Regions from separate parts of the Streptomyces sp. IBSBF 2435 genome, predicted to be linked through region 2. Evidence: predicted binding sites of a transcription regulator. Region 2 holds the regulator's gene; the other holds the start of a gene.
What was found. Region 2 encodes HspR, which represses chaperone genes until heat shock. Its sites were predicted from a motif close to TTGAGNNNNNNNNNCTCAA; they were not measured.
Positions count from the first base shown of each region.

Region 1: lon (endopeptidase La) is a predicted target of HspR. The motif match lies at 3,828-3,846, and genes of this name have one in related genera.

Region 1 is NZ_JAJSYW010000206.1:3,551-10,615, forward strand. Features, by position in the region: gene V7E46_RS28925 (MarR family winged helix-turn-helix transcriptional regulator) at 1-256, opposite strand, end outside; gene V7E46_RS28930 (lysozyme) at 446-1,309, shown strand; gene lon (endopeptidase La) at 1,385-3,805, opposite strand; partial or broken gene V7E46_RS28940 (IS5/IS1182 family transposase) at 4,178-4,327, shown strand; gene V7E46_RS28945 (SGNH/GDSL hydrolase family protein) at 4,343-5,389, opposite strand; gene V7E46_RS28950 (spermidine synthase) at 5,653-6,345, shown strand; gene V7E46_RS28955 (response regulator transcription factor) at 6,417-7,065, shown strand, end outside.
Region 2 is NZ_JAJSYW010000065.1:4,179-11,243, forward strand. Features, by position in the region: gene V7E46_RS15100 ((Fe-S)-binding protein) at 1-186, opposite strand, end outside; gene V7E46_RS15105 (hypothetical protein) at 413-589, shown strand; gene dnaK (molecular chaperone DnaK) at 721-2,598, shown strand; gene grpE (nucleotide exchange factor GrpE) at 2,595-3,269, shown strand; gene dnaJ (molecular chaperone DnaJ) at 3,305-4,504, shown strand; gene V7E46_RS15125 (heat shock protein transcriptional repressor HspR) at 4,679-5,089, shown strand; gene V7E46_RS15130 (pyridoxamine 5'-phosphate oxidase family protein) at 5,243-5,650, opposite strand; gene clpB (ATP-dependent chaperone ClpB) at 5,897-7,065, shown strand, end outside.

The DNA.
Region 1 (7,065 bases), on a different contig from region 2:
GTGCCCGCAGCTGTCGGCTCATCGTCGCCTTGCCGACCCCGAAGTAGGACGCCAGGTCGGTAGCCCGTTCGGGCTCGACCTCCTGGAGCCGGACCAGGAGCCCGTAGGCCGCAGGTTCGAGGTCGGGATGCACCGCCCTGGCCAGCTCCCCCGAGGCCGCCCGGGCGCGCCGGAAGAGCACCGTCAGCTCCCGCTCCAGCGCGTCCGCCGACGGGTCCGCGCCCGTCGCATCTGCCGCATTGCGCGCGTCGGTCACAGCATTCCCGCTTTCAACGCCTGAAAGTTGTCTTTACACACGGTGGTTTCCGCAGCACGCCAAGTATTTCGCAGGAGTAGACCAACGGCGGTAACAGGACCCTTTTCCCACGCGCGCAGCGTCCCACGTACCGTCCAACTGTCATGACCATTCCAAGGTCATGCCGAGTCCCCCCACCTGGAGGCACGCATGTCCCACGGAGATTTCTCCGTCGTGCACGGCAACGGCTCGGTCCGGACCAGGCTCGCGCTCCTGGCCGGTTCACTCGTCACGATGCTCGCGATGGCGCTCGCCGCACCCGGCACCGCCCACGCGGCGAATTCCGGTCACATGACGCACCCGGACCTGGACTGGCTGGGCTCCCAGATCAGGATCCACGAGGGCGCGATCGCCCCCGGCGACTCCAAGGCCGCCACCCCGAAGGTCAGCCAGACCCCGGGCCTGGACGTCTCCAGCTACCAGGGCAGCGTCAACTGGGCCGGCGCCTGGTCGAACGGCGCGAAATTCGCGTACGTCAAGGCCACCGAGGGCACCTCGTACACCAATCCCAAATTCACCCAGCAGTACAACGGCTCCTACAACGTCGGCATGATCCGCGGCTCCTACCACTTCGCCCTGCCCGACGTGTCGACCGGCGCGGCCCAGGCCGATTACTTCGTCGCGCACGGCGGCGGCTGGTCCAAGGACGGCAAGACGCTGCCGGGCGCGCTGGACATGGAGTACAACCCGTACGGCGCCACCTGTTACGGCAAGACGGCCGGCGCGATGGTGAGCTGGATCTCCTCGTTCTCGAACGAATACCATGCCAGGACCGGGCGCTACCCGACGATCTACACCTCCACCAACTGGTGGACGACCTGCACGGGCAACAGCGGCGCCTTCGCCGCCAACAACGCGCTCTGGCTCGCCCGGTACGCCACCTCCATCGGCACCCTGCCGGCCGGCTGGGGCTACCAGACCTTCTGGCAGTACGCGGACTCCGGCACCTTCCCCGGTGACCAGGACCGCTTCAACGGCGCTCTCGACCGCGTCAAGGCCTACGCCAACGGCTGATCCGCCCACGCAGGCGGCCCCTTCCCCCGAACGCGGGGGAAGGGGCCGCCTGCTGTCGCGGTGGCGGGGCGGCCGTCAGGCGGCCACCGGCACCTCCGGGACGCCGGCCTCGGCGGTGTCCAGGGCCAGCGCCAGCACCTGGCGGACATCGCTGACCGGGTGGACGTCGAGCGCGTCCAGGATCTCGGCGGGCACGTCGTCCAGGTCCGGCTCATTCCGCTTGGGGATCACCACGGTGGTGATCCCGGCCCGGTGCGCGGCCAGCAGCTTCTGCTTGACCCCGCCGATCGGCAGCACCCGCCCGGTCAGCGACACCTCGCCGGTCATCGCGACGTCGGTGCGCACCCGCCGCCCGGACAGCAGCGACGCCAGCGCGGTCGTCATCGTGACACCGGCGCTCGGCCCGTCCTTGGGCACCGCGCCGGCCGGCACGTGGATGTGCACGCCCCGCTCCTTGAGGTCGCCGACCGGCAGCTCCAGCTCGGCGCCGCGCGAGCGCAGGAAGGACAGCGCGATCTGCGCGGACTCCTTCATCACGTCACCCAGCTGGCCGGTGAGCTGGAGCCCGGAACCGCCGGTCTCCGGGTCGGCCAGCGACGCCTCGATGTACAGGACGTCACCGCCCGCGCCGGTCACCGCGAGCCCGGTGGCCACCCCGGGCACCGCCGTGCGCCGCTCCTCCGGGTCCTGCGCGGCCTCCGGCACGTGGTGCGGCCGGCCGATCAGCTTGCGCAGGTCGTCGGGCCCGACGGAGAAGGGCAGCTCCTGGTCGCCCAGCTCGTGCCGGGCGGCGATCTTCCGCAGGATGCGGGCGACCGTGCGCTCCAGCGCCCGGACCCCGGCCTCCCGGGTGTACTCCCCGGCCAGCCGGCGCAGCGCGCCCTCCTCCAGGGTCACCTCCTCGGCGTCGAGGCCCGCCCGCTCCAGCTGGCGCGGCAGCAGGTGGTCCCTGGCGATGACGACCTTCTCGTCCTCGGTGTAGCCGTCAAGCCGCACCAGCTCCATCCGGTCGAGCAGCGGCTCGGGGATGGCCTCCAGCACATTCGCCGTGGCCAGGAAGACCACGTCGGACAGGTCCAGCTCGACTTCCAGGTAGTGGTCGCGGAAGGTGTGGTTCTGCGCCGGGTCCAGGACCTCCAGCAGGGCCGCGGCCGGGTCGCCGCGATAGTCCGAGCCGACCTTGTCGATCTCGTCGAGCAGCACCACCGGGTTCATCGACCCGGCCTCCTTGATGGCCCGTACGACCCGGCCGGGCAGCGCGCCGACGTACGTCCTGCGGTGGCCGCGGATCTCGGCCTCGTCCCGTACACCACCCAGCGCGACCCGGACGAACTTGCGGCCCATCGCCCGCGCCACCGACTCGCCGAGCGACGTCTTTCCGACGCCGGGCGGGCCGACCAGCGCCAGCACCGCGCCGCCGCGGCGACCGCCCACGACGCCGAGGCCGCGGTCGGCCCTGCGCTTGCGTACGGCGAGGTATTCGGTGATGCGCTCCTTGACGTCGTCCAGACCCGCGTGGTCGGCGTCCAGCACCGCGCGGGCGCCCGCGACGTCGTACGTGTCCTCGGTCGTCGTGCTCCACGGCAGTTCGAGCACGGTGTCGAGCCAGGTGCGGATCCAGCTGCCCTCGGGTGAGGCGTCGGAGGACCGCTCCAGCTTCTCGACCTCCTTGAGCGCCGCCTCGCGCACCTTGTCCGGCAGCTCCGCGGCCTCGACCCGGGCGCGGTAGTCGTCGGCCTCGTCCTCGGGGTCGCCGTTCAGCTCGGACAGTTCCTTGCGGACCGCTTCGAGCTGCTGGCGCAGCAGGAATTCGCGCTGCTGCTTCTCCATGCCCTCCTGGACGTCCTTGCGGATCGTCTCGGCGACGTCCTGCTCGGCGAGGTGGTCGCGCAGCCACTGGATGGCCAGCTTCAGCCGGGCCACCGGGTCGACGGTCTCCAGCAGCTCGACGCGCTGCTCGGCGGTCAGGTAGGGGCTGTAGCCGGAGTTGTCGGCGAGCTGGCCGACGTCGTCGATCTGCTGCACCCGGTCCACGACCTGCCAGGCACCGCGCTTGCGCAGCCAGCTGGTGGCCAGCGCCTTGTACTCCTTCATCAGCTCGGCCACGGTGCCGGGCGACTCGGCGGGGGTCGGCTCGTCTATGACGGTGCCCTCGACCCACAGGGCCGCGCCGGGACCGGTGGTGCCCGCGCCGATCCTGATCCGGCTGCGGCCCCTGATCACGGCGCCGGGGTCGCCGTCGGACAGCCGTCCGACCTGCTCCACCGTGCCGAGGGTGCCGACGGCGGCGTAATTGCCGTCGATCCGCGGCACGAGCAGCACCCGCGGCTTGCCGCCGCTGCCGGCCGGGTGCGCGGCCTGCGCGGCCTCGACGGCGGCGCGGACCTCGGAGTCGGAGAGGTCGAGCGGCACGACCATGCCGGGCAGCACGACTTCGCCGTCCAGCGGGAGGACAGGCAGGGTCAGCGGGTTGGAGGAGAGGGACTCAATCGGCATGATCGCTCCTAATGCAAGCAAGTTGAGTACACCTGGCTCAATGCGGGGAGCTCCGCTGGTGTTCCCGGGGGCGTGTTCGCCCTGAGCGATCGCCTGCGCGGCGGGCGTCACCGGCCCCTGCGGGGCTCGTGCCGGTTCCGCGGCTGCGGCACCCTCGTGGCTGGTCGCGCAGTTGCCCGCGCGCCTGGGTGGGTGCCGCTTGCGGTGGCGTGCTTGCCTGCGGCTGCGTCGTGGCTTGTCGCGCAGTTCCTCGCGCCCCTGAAGACGCTTGCCCTCTGCGGCGGGGGAGCCGGACCTCACCCTCATTGGCGGAGGAGACGTGCCACGAAGGGGCGCGGGGAACTGCGCGCGCGACCATGACCGCGACTCGCAGTGGTGCCGGAGGCGCCGGTGCGGCCTCAAGGTGGTGGCCGTCGTCGGCACGGTGACCGGAAGGTGCTGGCCGCGATCGTGTTCGCGGCCACGTCCGGCTGCACATGGCGGGCCCCCGCCCGCGGTCCCACGCGGGCGGGGGCACCGGCGCCGGTGGGCGGTCGGTCAGCGTTCCAGGAGAGCGATGCGGACGGCTCGTTCGACATGCGCGGCGGTGTTGGCGTATCCCGCGCCATTGGGGTGGACCAGGGTGACGCGCTTGTTGATGAGACCGCACTTCAGCGCGGTGCCGGGGAGGCTTGAGGGCCAGTAGCCGGCGGCGTCGCCGCAGATCCCCTCGACCCACTTGGTGCCTGCGGGCTGGCAGGCGTCATGGCCCACGCTGGAGGAGTAGACGTCGACGTAGCGGTCGCCGAAGAACGAGGTGACCCGCTGGATGGTGCTGTTCAGCGGCTTGAGGACGTTGTCACGGAGCCAGTCGATGTCGGCGTGTTTGATCGAGCCCAGCTCGGTGAGGGACAGGCGGTTGCAGTCACTGGCCTGGTCCGGCAGGACCGCCGGGTAGCCGACGGTGATCACCTTGGCGTTGGGCGCGGCTTCGTGCACCTTGGCCAGCATCTCGATGTACTCGTCCTGGACCCTGGCGAGCTTGTCCTGGATGCCCTCCTCGCCCGCGGGCGGGTCGGTGTAGTGCTCGCGGCAGGACTCGCCGGTCTTCGGACCCAGTTCCAGGCACGTGAGGAGCATGCCGCCGAAGGGCAGGCTGTTGCCGCCGACGCCGATGGTGACGACGTCGGTCCGGTCGTTCAGGTTGGCGCGCTTGATCTGCGGGTCGACCGCGGGCCAGCCTCCGGCGGGGGGCTGGACCGGGCTGATCGGCGTCTGCTTGGTCTTGCCGATGTTGTCGATGGTGGCGTTGCCGCAGCTGACGTTGGTCAGGTGGACGGGCTTGCCGGGCGGGAACTCGTCGAGCTCCTGCTGGACCAGGCCGGGGTAGGCGCCGGTGGTGCGGTCGCAGCCGTCCCGCGACGCGTCCCCGAGCGCGGGCTGCGGGTCCCCGACGAAGCCGCCGGCGGTGTACGAGTCGCCCAGGGCGGCCCACTCGTACTGATCAGCCGCGCCAGCGGAGCCCGCGGGTACGAGGGCGACCGCGGTCAGGGCGAGCCCGACCGCCAGTGCTCGCGCCCTGAGTCGGGAGACAGGATGTCGCATCAATCCTCCAGAATCGACAAAAGACAGCCCGGAGCTCGCAATGTGCCCCACATCGGAAGGCGTCTCGCCAAGATCATCCACACCGCTGGCCCACTGGCTCGGCTGAATCGGACCCATCAGACCCGATCGAGCTAAATGATCAGATTTTCGCGCCGCCGCCTGCCACCAGCCGGCTCAGGCACCGGGTCGGCGAGTCAGCCGCGCGGGACCGGACCCCGACAGAGCTTGCGGATCATTTACGGGCCAGCACCTAGGGTGGGGGGATGATCGCGGGAGACGGGGGGCCGGTCGTCGTGGACCGGCGGAACGGGCCGGCCGGGGAGATCGTGCTGCGGCGCCGCGGCGAGCGGCGCTACGAGATCATCGCCAACGGCTGCTTCCTCATGGACACCTCCGACGGCAGGTCGGAAAGGCTTCTGGTCGACGCCGCGCTGCAAGCGCTGGACCGGGGCGGGGACAGGGGCGAGGACAAGCCGAGCGTCCTCCTCGGCGGCCTCGGCGTCGGCTTCTCACTGGCCCGGGCGGCAGCCGGGCCGTGGGAGCGTATCGAGGTGGTGGAGCGCGAGCCCGCCGTCGTGGCGTGGCACCGCGAGGGGCCGTTGGGGGAATTCTCCGCGGGCGCCCTGGACGACCCGAGGGTGACCCTCGTGGTGGACGACCTGCTGGCGCACCTGCGGCGCCCGGGTAGGGCGTACGACGCGTTGTGCCTGGACATCGACAACGGGCCGGACTGGACAGTCACCGAGAACAACGGCAGTCTCTACAGTCCCAGCGGCCTCGGCGCCTGCCGGAACCGGCTCACGCCGGGCGGCGTCCTCGCGGTGTGGTCGGCACAACCGTCGGCCGCATTCGAGGCGGCACTGCGGTCCGCGGGATTCGAACGGGTGCGCACCCTTGAGATCCCGGTGCTCCGCGGGGTGCCTGATGTCGTGCACCTGGCACACCGGGCGTCCTGAGGCGTGATGGTCACAGCAGCGGCCCGCCCCGTACGCTGCCGGTATTCCAGGACGATTGTGGTGGGGCGGAATTGGACGGCACGCAGACGGCGGGCGCGCAGCGCCGGGTGCTCGTGGTCGAGGACGACCGGACGATAGCGCAGGCGATCGCGGCACGGCTCCAGGCCGAGGGCTTCCAGGTGCGGACCGCGGGGGACGGCCCGGCCGCGGTGGAGGCCGCCCGTTCGTGGCAGCCCGACCTGCTGGTCCTGGACGTGATGCTGCCCGGCTACGACGGGCTCGAAGTGTGCCGCAGGGTGCAGGCGGACCGGCCGGTGCCGGTGCTGATGCTGACCGCGCGGGACGACGAGACCGACATGCTGGTCGGCCTCGGCGTCGGCGCGGACGACTACATGACCAAGCCGTTCTCGATGCGGGAGCTGGCCGCCCGGGTGCATGTGCTGCTGCGCCGGGTCGAGCGGGCCGCGACGGCCGCGCACAGCCCGCGGGGCGCCGCGATCCAGCTCGGCGACCTGGAGATCGACCACGCCCAGCGGCGGGTCAGGGTCGGCGGCTCCGACGTGCATCTGACGCCGACCGAGTTCGAGCTGCTGGTGTGCCTGGCGCAGCAGCCCAGGGCGGTGCTGTCCCGCGAGCAGCTGCTGGCCGAGGTGTGGGACTGGGCGGACGCGTCGGGCACCAGGACCGTGGACAGCCATGTGAAGGCGCTGCGCCGGAAGA
Region 2 (7,065 bases):
CCGGGTGTGGCCGACGAATTCCCGCAGCAGGGTCGTCGTACGGGCCTTCGGCTCGTCCGTACGGCTGCCGGCCGGTACGGGCCCTCCCAGCCGGATGAACCGGTAGATCTGCGCGATGGCGAGGCCGAAGAGCGCGACGCCGACCGCGGTGAGGACCAGCGACACGATGATCGCGGCGAGTTGCATGGGGGCTCCTCAGGCCTGCGCACGGTGAACGGTGACTGAGTCTACTAAGCGGTAACTTAATCCGGTCCTGGCTGAGATTACCCGGGATCGGGGAGGCCATAAAGCCGCACCACTGGTGATCTGTGTCGCGCGCCGCACAGGCGTCACCTACGCCGCGCCGAACCGATTGAAACCCGGGCAACCGTGGCACATAGGGAAGACGCCCGCGAAAGGCGGCGGTCCGAGGGTGAGCCACGGGAGGAGGCTGGCCGGTGCCTTGCGCCGGCTGCCCGCCGACCGGGTGACCCTGGTCACCCTCCCGGCGGCCCCGGGTGCCGTCGGCGTCCTGCGCCGGCCGGCCGCCGGCCGCCTGTTCGCGGCGCTGCGGGCGGACCGCCCGCTGGTGCCGGACGCGGAGCCGTAACCGGCCCCGCACGCTGGGTGCGCCGAATGCGCGCCGCTAAGTTGAGCCGACCCGACTCACGTCTGTTGACAGGAGGAAACCGCTCAGGCACTCTTGAGTCAGTTCCACTCAAGTCAGCAGGAGGATTCACCATGGCACGTGCGGTCGGCATCGACCTGGGCACGACTAATTCCGTCGTCAGCGTTCTCGAAGGCGGCGAGCCCACCGTCATCACCAACGCAGAGGGCGCCAGGACCACGCCGTCCGTCGTCGCCTTCGCGAAGAACGGCGAGGTGCTGGTCGGCGAGGTGGCCAAGCGCCAGGCCGTCACCAACGTCGACAGGACCGTCCGGTCGGTCAAGCGCCACATGGGCACCGACTGGAAGATCAACCTGGACGGCAAGGACTTCAACCCGCAGCAGATGAGCGCCTTCATCCTGCAGAAGCTCAAGCGGGACGCGGAGTCGTACCTGGGCGAGAAGGTCACCGACGCGGTGATCACCGTCCCGGCGTACTTCAACGACTCCGAGCGCCAGGCGACCAAGGAGGCCGGCGAGATCGCCGGTCTGAACGTGCTGCGGATCGTGAACGAGCCGACCGCGGCGGCGCTGGCGTACGGGCTCGACAAGGACGACCAGACGATCCTGGTCTTCGACCTCGGCGGCGGCACCTTCGACGTGTCCCTGCTGGAGATCGGTGACGGCGTCGTCGAGGTCAAGGCCACCAACGGCGACAACCACCTCGGCGGCGACGACTGGGACCAGCGGGTGGTGGACTACCTGGTCAAGCAGTTCCAGTCCGGCCACGGCGTGGACCTGGGCCGCGACAAGATGGCGCTCCAGCGGCTCCGCGAGGCGGCGGAGAAGGCGAAGATCGAGCTGTCCTCGTCCACCGAGACCTCGATCAACCTGCCGTACATCACCGCGTCCGCCGAGGGTCCGCTGCACCTGGACGAGAAGCTGACCCGCGCGCAGTTCCAGCAGCTCACCAGCGACCTGCTGGAGCGCTGCAAGACGCCGTTCCACAACGTGATCAAGGACGCCGGCATCCAGCTGTCCGAGATCGACCACGTGGTCCTGGTCGGCGGCTCCACCCGTATGCCGGCCGTGGCCGAGCTGGTGCGCGAGCTGACCGGCGGCAAGGACGCCAACAAGGGCGTCAACCCGGACGAGGTCGTCGCCATCGGCGCGTCCCTGCAGGCCGGCGTGCTCAAGGGCGAGGTCAAGGACGTCCTGCTGCTCGACGTCACCCCGCTGTCCCTCGGTATCGAGACCAAGGGCGGCATCATGACCAAGCTGATCGAGCGCAACACGACCATTCCGACCAAGCGCTCGGAGATCTTCACCACGGCCGAGGACAACCAGCCGTCGGTGCAGATCCAGGTCTACCAGGGCGAGCGCGAGATCGCCGCGTACAACAAGAAGCTCGGGATGTTCGAGCTGACCGGTCTGCCGCCGGCCCCGCGCGGGATGCCGCAGATCGAGGTCACCTTCGACATCGACGCGAACGGCATCATGCACGTCGGCGCCAAGGACCTCGGCACCGGCAAGGAGCAGCGGATGACCGTCACCGGCGGCTCCTCGCTGCCCAAGGACGAGGTCGACCGGATGCGCCAGGAGGCCGAGCAGTACGCGGACGAGGACCACAAGCGCCGCGAGGCCGCCGAGATCCGCAACCAGGGCGAGCAGCTGGCCTACCAGACCGAGAAGTTCATCGCGGACAACAAGGACAAGCTCCCCGAGGACGTGAAGTCCGAGGTCGAGACCGCGATCGCGGACCTCAAGGAGAAGCTCAAGAACGAGTCGACCGACTCCGAGAACACCGCGGCGATCCGCGATGCCACCGAGAAGGTCGCGGCCACCAGCCAGAAGCTCGGCCAGGCGCTGTACGCCAACACGCAGGCCGACGGTGCCGCGGGTGCCCAGGCCGGCCCGGGCGACGCCGGCGACCAGGCGGGCGCGGCCGACGACGACGTCGTGGACGCCGAGATCGTCGACGACGAGAACAACAAGCGGGATGGTGCAGCGTGACGGAGGAGCCGAAGGGCTTCGAGCCGGAGCCCGACGTCCCCTCCGAGGCCAGCGACAAGCAGCCGGACGCCGGCAAGGACGCCGGGGCCGCCGATGAGGCGGCCCCGGGGGCCGGCGGCGGGGACGCCAAGGAGCTGACGGCGCTGCGGGCGCAGCTGGACCAGGTGCGCACCGCGCTCAGCGAGCGCACCGCGGACCTTCAGCGGCTCCAGGCCGAGTACCAGAACTACCGCCGCAGGGTGGAGCGGGACCGGATCGCCGTCAAGGAGATCGCGGTGGCCAATCTGCTCACCGAACTGCTCCCGGTGCTGGACGACATCGGCCGGGCGCGGGAGCACGGCGAGCTGGTGGGCGGCTTCAAGTCGGTCGCCGAGTCGCTGGAGACGGTGGCGGCGAAGCTGGGGCTGCAGCAGTTCGGCAAGGAGGGCGAGGCCTTCGACCCGCTGGTGCACGAGGCCCTGATGCACAGTTATTCGCCGGATGTCACGCAGACCACATGCGTGCAGATCCTCCAGCCCGGGTACCGCCTGGGTGAGCGCAATCTGCGGCCCGCCCGGGTCGCGGTCGCGGAGCCCCAGCCGGGTGCCGGCAAGGGCGACGACGCGGAGGACCAGGACACGGCAGTGGACACGGCGGACGACGAGGAGACCGGTGGCCCGGACCAGGGCTGACGGTGTGAACGGAGCGGAGAGGAGGGACGCCGGGGATGAGCATCAGTAGGGACCTGCTGGAAAAGGACCTGTACAAGGTCCTCGGCGTCCCCAAGGACGCCACCGAGGCCGAGATCAAGAAGGCGTACCGGAAGCTCGCGCGCGAGTTCCACCCGGACGCCAACAAGGGCGACGCCAAGGCCGAGGAGCGCTTCAAGGAGATCTCCGAGGCCAACGACGTGCTCTCCGATGCCAAGCGGCGCAAGGAGTACGACGAGGGCCGCGCGCTGTTCGGCAACGGCGGCTTCCGTCCCGGCCCGGGCGCCGGCGGTACCGGCGGGTTCAACTTCGACCTGGGCGACCTCTTCGGCGGCGCCCAGGGCGGGCCCGGCGGCACCACCACGACCGGCGGCCAGGGCGGCGGCTTCGGCGGCGGTCTCGGCGACGTCTTCGGCGGCCTGTTCAACCGCGGCGGCGGCGCCAGGGTGCAGCCCAGGCGCGGCCAGGACATCGAGTCCGAGGTCACGCTGAGCTTCACCGAGGCCGTGGACGGCGCCACGGTGCCGTTGCGGATGTCCTCGCAGGCGCCCTGCAAGGCGTGCTCCGGCACCGGCGACAAGAACGGCACACCGCGGGTGTGCCCGACCTGTGTCGGCACCGGGCAGGTATCCCGCGGCGGCGGTGGCGGCTTCTCGCTGACCGACCCGTGCGTGGACTGCAAGGGCCGCGGCCTGATCGCGGAGACACCTTGCGACGTCTGCCACGGCAGCGGGCGGGCGAAGAGCTCGCGCACCATGCAGGTCCGCATTCCCGCCGGGGTCACCGACGGGCAGCGGATCAGGCTGCGGGGCAAGGGCGCTCCCGGGGAGCGCGGCGGCCCCGCGGGCGACCTCTACGTCGTCGTGCACGTCGGGCGGCACTCGATCTTCGGCCGCAAGGACGCCAACCTCACGGTGACCGTGCCGGTCAGCTTCGTGGAGGCGGCGCTGGGCGGCGACGTCAAGGTGCCGACGCTCGGCGGCCCCCCGGTCACCCTCAAGCTCCCGCCCGGCACCCCGAACGGGCGTACATTGCGCGCCCGTGGCAAGGGCGCGGTGCGCAAGGACGGTTCGCGCGGCGATCTGCTCGTCACCGTCGAGGTGGCGGTGCCCGAGAAGACCGAGGGCAAGGCGCTGGACGCACTGGAGGCCTACCGGGAGGCGACTGCGGACGTCGACCCGCGGGCCGAGCTGTTCAAGGCGGCAGAGGGAGCGTGAACGGATGAGCATCGACGGCCGGATGGACGGTACGGCGCCGGGGGGGGGGGGGGGGGGGGGGGGGGGGGGGGGGGGGGGGGGGGGGGGGGGGGCGCCCCCCCCCCCCCCCCCCCCCCCCCCCCCCCCCCCCCCCCCCCCCCCCCCCCCGGCCCCCGTGGCCGCAATCCGTACCAGCTGACCGAGGAGTCCCCGGTCTACGTCATCTCGGTGGCGGCCGAGTTGTCGGGCCTGCACCCGCAGACCCTGCGGCAGTACGACCGCCTCGGCCTGGTGTCGCCCGACCGCACGGCCGGGCGGGGCCGCCGCTATTCGGCCCGCGACATCGAGCAGCTGCGCGAGGTGCAGCGGCTCTCCCAGGACGACGGCATCAACCTCGCCGGTATCAAGCGGATCATCGAACTGGAGAACCAGGTCGCCGCGCTCCAGGCGAGGGTGGCGGAGCTGAGCGCCGCGGTGGAGGGCGCCGCCGCCGTCATCCAGCAGCGGGAGGCGGCGGTGCACGCGTCCTACCGGCGGGACCTGGTGCCGTATCAGGATGTGCAGCACACCAGCGCGCTGGTGGTGTGGCGCCCCAAGCGGGAGTAGGTTTGGGGCGTCGGGGGGCGGGCCCGTCCGCCCCGCCCGCCGCACGTTCCGCCCCGACGCGGAGGACGCGGAGACCGGGCTGCGGAGACCGGCCCCGGCCCCCGCGGAAGGCCGGCCCCGGCCCCGGCCTTCCGCGGCGGCCGGGGGACCGCGTCAGGCGTTGCCCATGGCTCTGGTCAGGGCGATCTCGATGACGACGCGGTGCGGGTTGGGCCCGGGAGTACGGCCGTAGCGCTCGGTGTAGCGGGCCACGGCGTCGGCGACGCGCGCCGGGTCCTGCGAGACGGTGGCGAGGCCTTCGAGGGTCGCCCAGCGGCGGCGGTCGACCTGGCAGACCGCGACCCGCGCCCCACCGGGTCCGGCGGCGCGTACGTGCGCGACCTTGGCGCTCGACGTATTGGCGATCACCCGGGCCAGCCCCTCCTCCGGGTCGTAGGTGACGCCGACCGGCACCATGTGCGGGGACCCGTCCGGGCGGGGCGTGGTCAGGGTGCACAGATGGTGTTCGCGCCAGAAGCCGAGGTAGCCCGCCTCAGGGGCGCGCGGATCGCGTCGTGCCATGGCCTGACGGTAGCTCAGCGGCGACGGCGCGCCAGCGCGGCACCGGCGTCAGCAGCCAGGCGGGCGGAGCGAAAGCGGCCCGGAGAACAGCGGCACGCCGGTTGTGTCGGAGTGCCGAAGTGAAGTTGAGTGGAATAGACTCAATATCGTTCATGTTCCTTTACGCAACAAGCCATGTACGTGCTGCGTACCGCCTGGCGCGGCCAGCACAATGGACGGACGAGCACCCGAGGAGGAGCCGACCCCGTGGACGCCGAGCTGACCAACAAGAGCCGGGAAGCGCTCAACGCCGCCAACACCCGGGCGGTCTCCGAGGGCAACCCGGACCTGACGCCCGCGCATCTGCTGCTCGCACTGCTGAGCGGCACGGACAACGAGAACGTGCTCGACCTGCTCACCGCGGTCGGCGCCGACCCGGCGGCCGTCACGGCGCGAGCCGGCCGGCTGGTCGAGGGGCTGCCCAAGGTGCAGGGCTCCACCGTGGCGCCGCCGCAGGCCAACCGCGACCTGCTCGCGGTGATCGCGGACGCCGCCGAGCGGGCCAGGGAGCTGGGGGACGCGTACCTTTCCACCGAGCACCTGCTGATCGGGATCGCCGTCAAGGGCGGCCCGGCCGGTGACCTGCTCACCCGTCAGGGGGCCGGCGGCAAGGAGCTGCTGACCGCCTTCGAGACCGCCCGTGGGGGGCAGCGCGTGACCAGCCAGGATCCCGAGGGCACGTACAAGGCGCTGGAGAAGTACGGCACCGACTTCACCGCGGCGGCCCGCGAGGGCAGGCTCGACCCGGTGATCGGCCGCGACCAGGAGATCCGCCGGGTCGTCCAGGTGCTCTCGCGGCGCACCAAGAACAACCCGGTGCTCATCGGCGAGCCCGGCGTCGGCAAGACCGCGGTCGTCGAGGGCCTGGCCCAGCGCATCGTCAAGGGCGACGTGCCCGAGTCGCTGCGCGACAAGCGGCTGGTCTCGCTCGACCTCGGTGCGATGGTCGCCGGCGCCAAATACCGCGGCGAGTTCGAGGAACGGCTCAAGTCGGTGCTCGCCGAGATCAAGGACAGCGACGGCCGCGTCATCACCTTCATCGACGAGTTGCACACCGTGGTCGGCGCGGGCGCCGGCGGCGACTCGGCCATGGACGCGGGGAACATGCTCAAGCCGATGCTGGCCCGCGGCGAACTGCGGATGGTCGGCGCGACCACGCTGGACGAGTACCGCGAGCGGATCGAGAAGGACCCGGCCCTGGAGCGCCGCTTCCAGCAGGTGCTGGTCGCCGAGCCGACCGTCGAGGACACGGTGGCGATCCTGCGCGGCCTCAAGGGCCGCTACGAGGCCCACCACAAGGTGCAGATCGCCGACTCCGCGCTGGTCGCCGCGGCGACGCTGTCCGACCGCTACATCACCTCGCGCTTCCTGCCCGA